3 regions of the Enterovibrio litoreus genome follow, and region 2 is predicted to be linked to each of the others. Evidence: predicted binding sites of a transcription regulator. Region 2 holds the regulator's gene; each other region holds the start of a gene.
What was found. Region 2 encodes PurR, which represses purine synthesis genes. Its sites were predicted from a motif close to TNANGNAAACGTTTNCNTNA; they were not measured.
Positions count from the first base shown of each region.

Region 1: glpX (class II fructose-bisphosphatase) is a predicted target of PurR. The motif match lies at 1,138-1,157, and genes of this name have one in related genera.
Region 3: purM (phosphoribosylformylglycinamidine cyclo-ligase) is a predicted target of PurR. The motif match lies at 1,757-1,776, and genes of this name have one in related genera.

Region 1 covers NZ_CP166194.1:3,303,807-3,307,060, forward strand. The annotation lists gene glpK (glycerol kinase GlpK) at 1-1,069, shown strand, start outside; gene glpX (class II fructose-bisphosphatase) at 1,250-2,257, shown strand; gene AB8599_RS14805 (DHA2 family efflux MFS transporter permease subunit) at 2,376-3,254, opposite strand, start outside.
Region 2 covers NZ_CP166194.1:1,884,035-1,887,288, forward strand. The annotation lists gene torA (trimethylamine-N-oxide reductase TorA) at 1-154, shown strand, start outside; gene torD (molecular chaperone TorD) at 254-901, shown strand; gene purR (HTH-type transcriptional repressor PurR) at 1,331-2,341, shown strand; cyclic di-GMP riboswitch class I at 2,649-2,747, shown strand; gene AB8599_RS08220 (TfoX/Sxy family DNA transformation protein) at 2,863-3,254, shown strand, end outside.
Region 3 covers NZ_CP166194.1:2,716,040-2,719,293, reverse strand. The annotation lists gene purN (phosphoribosylglycinamide formyltransferase) at 15-650, opposite strand; gene purM (phosphoribosylformylglycinamidine cyclo-ligase) at 653-1,696, opposite strand; gene upp (uracil phosphoribosyltransferase) at 1,876-2,502, shown strand; gene AB8599_RS11970 (uracil-xanthine permease family protein) at 2,595-3,254, opposite strand, start outside.

The DNA of each region.
Region 1 (3,254 bases), 1.4 Mb from region 2:
TCTGGATCATGTCGAAGGAGCACACGAACTTGCGGCGAAAGGCGATCTCTTGTTCGGCACGATTGATACTTGGCTTATTTGGAAAATGACCCAAGGGCGCGTTCACGTTACCGATTACACCAACGCTAGCCGCACCATGCTGTTTAACATTAATACCCTTGAATGGGATGACACCATGCTCAAAGCACTTGGTATCCCTGCGTGCATGATGCCAGAGGTAAAACCCTCTTCTACGGTATATGGCGAAACCAACATTGGGGGTAAAGGCGGTACGCGGATCCCCATCGCAGGTATTGCAGGGGATCAGCAAGCGGCCCTGTTTGGCCACATGTGCGTCGAAGCAGGCCAAGCCAAGAATACCTATGGCACAGGCTGCTTTTTGCTAATGAATACAGGCAAAGAAAAAGTTTCTTCCCAAAATGGCTTGCTGACCACATTGGCGTGCGGCCCTAAAGGCGAAGTGGCTTACGCACTAGAAGGCGCAGTGTTCATGGGCGGCGCATCGATTCAATGGCTGCGCGATGAAATGCATCTGATCAAAGATGCCAAAGATTCCGAATATTTCGCTACCAAGGTAGATACCAGTAATGGCGTGTATGTCGTCCCTGCCTTTACTGGTCTTGGCGCCCCTCATTGGGACCCTTACGCACGCGGTACAATTGTCGGTATCTCGCGTGGTGTCAACGCCAACCACATTATCCGAGCCACATTGGAAGGCATTGCCTATCAATCGCTGGACGTTATCACTGCGATGCAAGCAGACTCAGGCATCAAACTCAATTTTCTCAAAGTGGATGGTGGTGCCGTTGCCAACAACTTTTTGATGCAGTTCCAATCGGATGTCCTCAACACCGAAGTGCATCGCCCTAAGGTGACTGAAGTGACCGCATTGGGCTCTGCCTATTTAGCGGGTCTCGCCGTCGGTTTCTGGAGCAGCATTGATGAGCTAAAGAACAAAGCGGAAATCGACCGATGCTTTAGCCCGAGTGCTGATGATGGAAAACGAAGCCGCCGCCACCGTGGCTGGCAGCGCGCCATTGAGTGCGCAAAGGGATGGGCTGTTGACTGACCTTCAAACCGGTTTAACCTACTGACTATTCATTTAAAAAGGGGCGTGCCCCTTTTTTTTCGTCTCAAAAACGCAAACGTTTCCTATTTGCTTATGGTAAAATCCGCGCCGAGTTTTTTCGCTATCAGACAAGGGCGCTGGTAGCTTTTGATTCCACAAAATAATGACACTGGAGATCGGATGAAACGCGATTTAGCAATGGCTTTTTCACGCGTCACAGAGGGCGCGGCACTGGCGGGTTACAAGTGGCTTGGCCGCGGTGACAAGAACGCAGCAGACGGTGCAGCAGTAGAAGTAATGCGTATTCTTCTGAACAAAACCGAGATTGAAGGTGAAATTGTTATTGGTGAAGGCGAAATCGACGATGCGCCGATGCTGTTCATTGGTGAAAAAGTGGGTTTGGGCGGCGATGCAGTAGATATCGCTGTTGACCCGATCGAAGGCACGCGCATGACCGCAATGGGTCAGTCAAATGCACTGGCCGTGCTAGCCGCTGCCGAGAAAGGCAGCTTCCTAAAAGCACCTGACATGTACATGGAAAAATTGTGTGTGGGCCCAGATGCAAAAGGTGTGATTAACCTTGAACTCCCGCTGCGCGACAACCTGATCAACGTCGCTAACGCTCTGGGAAAATCCCTGGATGAACTCGTTGTCACCACACTCGCAAAACCACGCCATGATGACACCATCCGCGAAATGCAAGAAATGGGCGTGCGCGTATTCGCGATCCCTGATGGCGACGTTGCAGCTTCCATTCTAACTTGTATGCCCGACAGCGAAGTTGACCTCATGTACGGCATTGGCGGCGCGCCTGAAGGGGTGGTTTCAGCTGCCGTTATCCGTGCTTTGGGTGGTGACATGAATGGTCGCCTTCTGCCGCGTCATGAAGTGAAAGAAGACAATGAAGATAACCGCCGCATGGGCGAAATTGAAACTGCTCGCTGCAAAGAAATGGGCATTGAAACCAACATCTGTCTGAGCATGTCTGACATGGCCAGCAGCGACAATGTTATCTTCTCGGCAACCGGCATCACCAAAGGCGATCTATTGGAAGGCATCACCCGTAAAGGGAATATCGCCACCACAGAAACCCTGCTGATTCGTGGTAAGTGCCGCACCATTCGTCGCATCAAGTCTATCCACTACATGGATCGCAAAGACGACGCAGTCAAAGCACTTATTCTGTAACGCCGCATAGTGAGTGACCGTTCACTGTCACGCACACTTGATACAGAAAAAGCACGCCTCGGCGTGCTTTTTTAATGGTCGTCATTTTCCCTTGGTACAGCAAATCGAGCACCGTGAATCAGGGTGACGCTGCCACCTTGGCGGCTTTCTTATTCGGTGTTTTTTTAAACAAGGCTAACAGTGGGATCAACACAATATAAGAGACCATGATAAAGCCAAACGAGTAAACAAACGCCAGCAAGGTCGATTGCTGATGCAACAATTGTGTCACTGACACGATAAAACTCGGGTCCGTCACCGTTGTGCCTTGCGACGCGGCAAGTTGCTGTACAACAGGGTTATCCGGCGTCACACCACCTCCTAGCGCATGCCACTCTTTTTGCTGAATTTGGCTGAAATAGGTATTCACAATAGAAATCCCAAACGAGCCACCGAGTGTCCGGCAAAGGTTAAATACCACCGCGCCTCCCACCGCTTGATTTGGCGCCAATGTCGCATACGCCAATTGGCTAAGTGGTGCAAACACCAGTCCCATTCCTGCGCCCTGCACGATACTCGGCATCAACACCCAAAACATATCTATGTCTAGGGAGTAATGCATCATCATGAAGCTACCCATGGCGTTTAGCGTTAGCCCAACTACAATCAGCATACGCGGATCTAGCCGATCGATGATGCGTGAGATCGACAACAATACAATGGCGGATGCTAACCCTCGTGGCGCCATCATAAAGCCGGTGGTTTCCACTGGATAATTCAACAATTGCTCTAACATCATAGGCTGAAGTTGAACAATACCAAACATGCCCATCGAGAACCCTGTCATCACGATGCATGACAGCGCAAGGTTGCGATCTTTGAGCAGCCACATTGGGGCAATGTCTCCTTTGGTCCGAAAAGAACGAATCAAAAAGAACACCCAAGCTAGCACCGAAATGATCGTCGCAAACAAAATGGTATTGGAGGCAAACCAGTCATCTTGATTTCCCCGTTCCAG
Region 2 (3,254 bases):
TGGTACTTCTAAGCTAGCGCAAGCAACCTCTGCGCATACCGCGCTGGTTGAAATTGAGAAGTACACGGGTGAAGCGCCAGCAGTAACAGGCTTCAGCGGCCCTATCGAAATTGACGATGTAAACCCACTGTTCCCGGCGATGGATATCGCATAAGAGACAGTGTGAAGAAAAAGGGCAGCTTAGCTGCCCTTTTTTACTCTATGTTAGATACACTTACTAACACGCTTCGTTTCTCTAACTATCGGGATGACAATGCAAGAATTTATTGCCATTAACGAACAACGCGCCGAATTTTACTGGTGGATGTCTTCTTTATTTGCTAACGAATTGACGCAAGAAGACCTCAATAATTATCACGGCGCAGACATGGGTAATTACTTTTCATCGTTAGCGATGACTCAAGAATTAAAAGCGCCGATCGCCGACTTTCGCAATGCACTCGCCGCGCTAAAACTTCGCGAAGATGCGCAGCTCGAGCTAGCGGCTGATTTCTGCGGTTTATTCCTCAGCACGCCCAAAACAGGCGCATTACCTTATGCGTCTATTTATATCGGTGAAACCGGTCTGTTGAACGATAAGCCCGCGCAAGAAATGGGTCAATGGATGGAAAAGTACGGCATTGCTCAACGTAAAGATTTCAATGAACCGTTTGACCATCTAGCGGTTGTGCTCGATTTCATGGGCAACCTCGTGATGTTAGCCAACAAGGAAACCGAGGAAGACCGACAAGAAGCTATGATGCAAGAACAACAAGCATTTTTGGAAACCATGGTGATGCCTTGGCTAGGCAACTTTCAAAAGGCGCTTAACCAATTCGATCAATTCGGTTTTTATAAAGCCGCTGGTGCATTGCTAACCGCATTTATGACATTGGATCTTTTATTCCTGAAAGGCGAATAAACCCGTTTCCCAAAGAGAACATGAAGCCGGGCAAGCCCGGTTTTTTCTTTTTTGAGCACGAAAACCGGAAAAAACCTGCTATTTCCCAAGCTTGATACGCTTCAAGCTTATGCGAGTCGCTTCAATTGATTAATTGCGGGCGCGGTCATGAGCCAGTAAACTGTGAACGCAAGCGATTGGCATTGAGACGTTTCTGTAATTTTGCAAACACCTAGTCAAAATGCCACGCACAGTAACCCCCCCTAACTACCACACTTGATGGAAAGCAAGTTGCTGGCAGTGTCGAGAAAGCATGACGACAAGGGGCTGAGAGTCAGTCTCTCCACCTTTTTAAAACGAATCCATTACGCCGCTTAGCATAGCGGCGTAAACATATTGAGCAGCCTCTATTTTTCAAGCTGCGAATGAAAACGATAAGAAGATTACCCAATGGCAACAATTAAAGATGTCGCACGCATGGCTGGTGTATCTACGACAACCGTTTCACACGTGATCAATAAAACACGTTTTGTCGCAGAAAACACAACCAAGAAAGTATGGGCCGCAGTCGACGACTTAAACTATGCGCCGAGTGCCGTTGCGCGCAGCTTGAAATGCAATTCAACACGCACTATCGGCATGCTGGTGACCAAATCTACCAACCCATTCTTTGCGGAAGTGGTTCATGGCGTTGAAGAATACTGCTATCGAGAAGGTTACACGCTGATCTTATGCAACACCGAAGGTAACCTTGCGAAACAACGCGACTACTTGCGCATGTTGGCAGAGAAGCGCGTTGATGGTCTTTTAGTGATGTGTTCAGACCTGAATGAAGAACTCTTGACGCTGTTGGAGAAAAAGAAAGATCTGCCAATGGTTGTGATGGACTGGGGCACTCAGCACGTGCATACAGACTGCATTCAAGACAATGCGGAAATGGGCGGCTACATTGCAACCAAACACTTCATTGATAACGGCCACACTAAAATTGGCTGTATTTCAGGCCAACTAGATAAGCTGACTTGCCAGACTCGACTAGAAGGCTTCAGAAAAGCGTTGTCAGAAGCAGGTCTTGAAGAGAATCCAAATTGGATTGTTGAAGCTGACTTCGAATGTGACTCTGCCGTTGAAGCTGCTAACATGATTTTGGCTCAGGAAGATCGACCAACGGCGGTGTTCTGTTTCAACGACATTATGGCACTGGCTGCCATCAGTACCTTTCGTCAGGCTGGCTTAGACATTCCTAATGATATATCCATCATTGGCTATGACAATATCGATTTAGCCGCATTTTTCTCTCCGCCACTCACCACCATCCACCAGCCGAAAAATCGACTGGGCAAGACGGCGATCAAATTACTGTTGGAGCGTTTAGCTAACAAAGAAAACCAACAACAAATCTTCGTGATGCAGCCGGAATTAATTGTTCGCAGTTCGGTGAAAAATCTGCGCTCAGAATAACATTTCTCTAAAATCCTCAACACTAAAAAGCTCGGAAATAACCATCTGGGCTTTTTCTTTTCTGGCAAGTTTTCCGACACTTTCAAACACATTTTTGCGACTAACCTCTTAAACACCAAATTGTCTAGTTTTCTAGTGCTACCCTTTATCCCAGTCGGAAAACGACCAATTTGGTCAAAAATGTTTCTATTACAAAGACAACCGAATATTTTCAACCACATCAATAGGATCCTATCTGAACCAAGATCACATTTTTTGAGACCAGCAATAACGACAAAATGATGCGATTCAGTTAATCTAAACGCCGTTAAGAAAAAGGCAAACCACCGCGAAAGCGTGGGACGCAAAGCTTCCGGCCTCTCAACACTGAATTCAATTTCGTGTTAGTGGTAGCGGAGCTACCGATGACGTTAGCATTTCCATATCGGATTCTTCCGGTTGGTTGACAATTCTCTGAATTAGCTTTGCTACGTTGCTCCTTGACCATTCATCCAGGAACGTATTGATTGAGAATAAGTCACATGGATAAACCTACACTAAAAAACACACTAAAATTCTTCGAATGTCTGGGCAAAATCAAATCTCGATCCATGTTTGGGGGGTTTGGCATATTTTGCGATGAGACAATGTTCGCACTGGTCGTCACCGATCAGCTTCACCTTCGTGCCGGTCAAGCGAATGAAGCTGAATTCAAGAAACTAACGATGACGCCTTACGTCTACAAAAAGCGCGGTTTCCCTGTCGTGACTAAGTACTATGCTGTGCCGGACAATTGGTGGGAGCAACCTGACGAGTTGATGGCTTATGCCACCACCGCCCTCGCCATCGCTAGAGACGATCAGCAAGAAAAGAAGACTGCGGCGCCAACGCGTATCAAAGATTTGCCGAACCTACGACTTGCCACAGAACGAAT
Region 3 (3,254 bases), 830 kb from region 2:
GTAGCCGAATTCAGTTATTCAGGCGCATAGCCATGCTGGCCGAGCGTCACACTGTCTAACACGGCATTGCCTCCAACCATTTGTAGTCTATCTTGGCAAAACCATTCAACGACGAGCGGGTAGATGCGGTGTTCCTGCTCTTGGATACGTTCAAATACGGAATCCGCATTGTCGTCTTCAAAAATAGGAACGCGCGCTTGAAGAATAACGGGGCCACCGTCTAACTCTTCAGTAACAAAGTGCACTGACGTTCCATGCTCTTTATCACCTGCATCAATGGCGCGCTGGTGGGTATTTAACCCCGGGTATTTGGGTAACAGTGAAGGGTGGATGTTTAACATCTTGCCTTCATAGTGACGAACAAACGCCGGCGTCAGAATACGCATAAAACCTGCCAGCACGATCAGATCGGGCTCATATTCATCGATGGTCGCCATTAACTGGTTGTCGTATTGGCTGCGATCAGTGATACCTTTGCTGGCAACCACCACCGCATCAATACCTGCATCCTTTGCACGAACGAGACCGTAAACGTCTTCTTTATTCGCAATCACCGCCGCAATATGAATGTCATTTTTATCATGACAGCGATCGATGATAGCTTGAAGGTTAGAGCCATTCCCTGAAACCAGAACAACCAGCTTTTTCATGGTTACTCCTTGATCTCTACCTGCTCTTCACCGTCGGCAGCGTTTTCAATGTTGCCTAGCAACCACGCATTTTCGCCTTCTTGATTCAGGATATTGATCGCTTGCTGTGCTTGCTCTGCTGGGAGAGCAACGATCAGACCGACACCACAGTTGAAGGTGCGATACATTTCATGATCCGTCACGTTGCCGTTTTCTTGTAGCCAAGTGAAGATCGCAGGCCATTCCCAGCTGTTGCCGTTAATAACTGCTTTAGTGCCTTGCGGCAATACGCGAGGAATATTTTCCCAGAAACCGCCGCCTGTGATGTGAGAAATCGCATGCGCATCGCAAGTTTCAAGCATCTTTAAAACAGGCTTAACATAAATGCGGGTAGGTTCTAGTAGGTGCTCACCCAGTGTTTTACCGTCCAACTCTGCATTCACATCGGCGTTAGACACTTCGATGATTTTGCGAACCAAGCTGTAACCGTTTGAGTGAGGGCCTGATGATGCGATAGCAATGATGGCATCGCCAGCACTGACTTTCGTTCCATCAATAATGTCTTCTTTTTCCACAACGCCGACGCAGAATCCTGCTACGTCATAATCTTCACCTTCATACATACCTGGCATTTCAGCGGTTTCACCACCAATCAGTGCACAGCCTGATTGCAAGCAACCTTCACCAATGCCCGTAACAACGCTTGCTGCGGTATCAATATCCAACTTACCTGTCGCGTAGTAATCAAGGAAGAATAATGGTTCAGCACCTTGAACAATCAGGTCGTTGACACACATCGCGACCAAATCGATGCCAATGGTGTCGTGTTTTTTCAGATCCATCGCTAGGCGAAGTTTGGTGCCTACACCGTCAGTACCTGAGACCAGTACCGGTTGTTTGTATTTTGTAGGCAGTTCACAAAGTGCGCCGAAGCCACCGATACCACCCATCACTTCAGGGCGACGAGTACGCTTAACTACGCCTTTGATTCTGTCGACCAGGGCGTTGCCTGCATCGATATCTACACCTGCATCTTTGTAGCTTAGAGAAGACTTATTATCGCTCACTGGGGATCCTTACCGAGTTGTGGACTTAAAAGCCGCGCCATTTTAACAGCGACATTCTAAAAAGGAAAACGTTTGCGTAAGGCAAATTGCAGCAAAAAAACGCAACTGGTTGTATGTAACTATTCCGCTCATTTTTCTTGTGTATAATGCGGGGAATTTGTTTTTTGCAGGAGTCTGTCATGAAAGTCGTTGAGGTTAAGCACCCGCTGGTTAAGCATAAAATCGGTTTGATGCGTGAAGGTGATATCAGTACCAAGCGTTTTCGCGAATTAGCGACCGAAGTTGGCAGCCTGCTGACGTACGAAGCAACATCAGATTTCGAAACAGAAAGAGTCACCATTGAAGGCTGGAATGGCCCGGTTGAAGTCGACCAAATCAAAGGTAAGAAGGTCACGGTTGTGCCAATCCTGCGCGCGGGTCTAGGCATGATGGACGGCGTTCTTGAGCACATTCCAAGTGCACGTATCAGTGTTGTTGGTATTTACCGCGACGAAGAAACGCTAGAGCCTGTGCCTTATTTCCATAAGCTTGCAAGCAACATCGAAGAGCGCATGGCGCTGGTGGTTGACCCCATGCTGGCGACGGGCGGTTCGATGATCGCGACGATCGATCTGTTGAAAGAAAACGGTTGTGACAACATTAAAGTATTGGTTCTGGTTGCGGCACCTGAAGGTCTTGAAGCCTTAGAAAAAGCGCACCCGGACGTTGAACTGTACACTGCAGCAATCGATGAAAAACTGAATGATAAAGGCTACATCGTTCCTGGTTTGGGCGATGCCGGCGACAAGATTTTCGGTACTAAGTAACTGAGCTAATGTCATCGAAAGCGGAAACGCAATATGTAAAAAGGCTTCCCGAGGGAAGCCTTTTTTGTGCTTAGTGGAATGTGTTCAAAGGCTTAGTCTTCCATCTGGGCATTATCAACAACGTGGGTTTCACCCATGTCATGCGGCAGAATAAGGTTCAGCAAGATAGCGACGATACCGCAAAGACTGATGCCTTGTAGACTGAATTCACCAATACCAAACGCCATGCCACCAATACCAAATACCAGCGTCACTGCCACAATGGTCAGGTTGCGAGCTTTATGTAAATCGACCTGATTTTTGATCAAGGTGTTGAGGCCAACTGTAGCAATAGAGCCAAACAGCAAAATCATGATGCCGCCCATGACTGGAACTGGAATGGTTTGCAGCACTGCGCCCAATTTACCGACAAATGCCAAGATGATGGCGGTCACCGCTGCCCACGTCATGATCGCGGGGTTAAATGCGCGCGTTAGCATCACGGCCCCCGTCACTTCACTGTAGGTGGTGTTAGGCGGCGCACCGAACATGGATGCTGCCATGGTTGCGATGCCATCACCTGCCATGGTGCGGTGTAGGCCCGGCTTCTTCAGATAGTCTTTTCCGGTGACATTTGAAATCGCCAGCATGTCGCCCACGTGCTCGACCGCAGGCGCGATAGCCACAGGGATCATGAACAAAATCGCGTTAATGTTAAATGCCGGTGCGGTAAATGCAGGCATGGCGAGCCAAGCGGCGTTCAGCACTGGCGA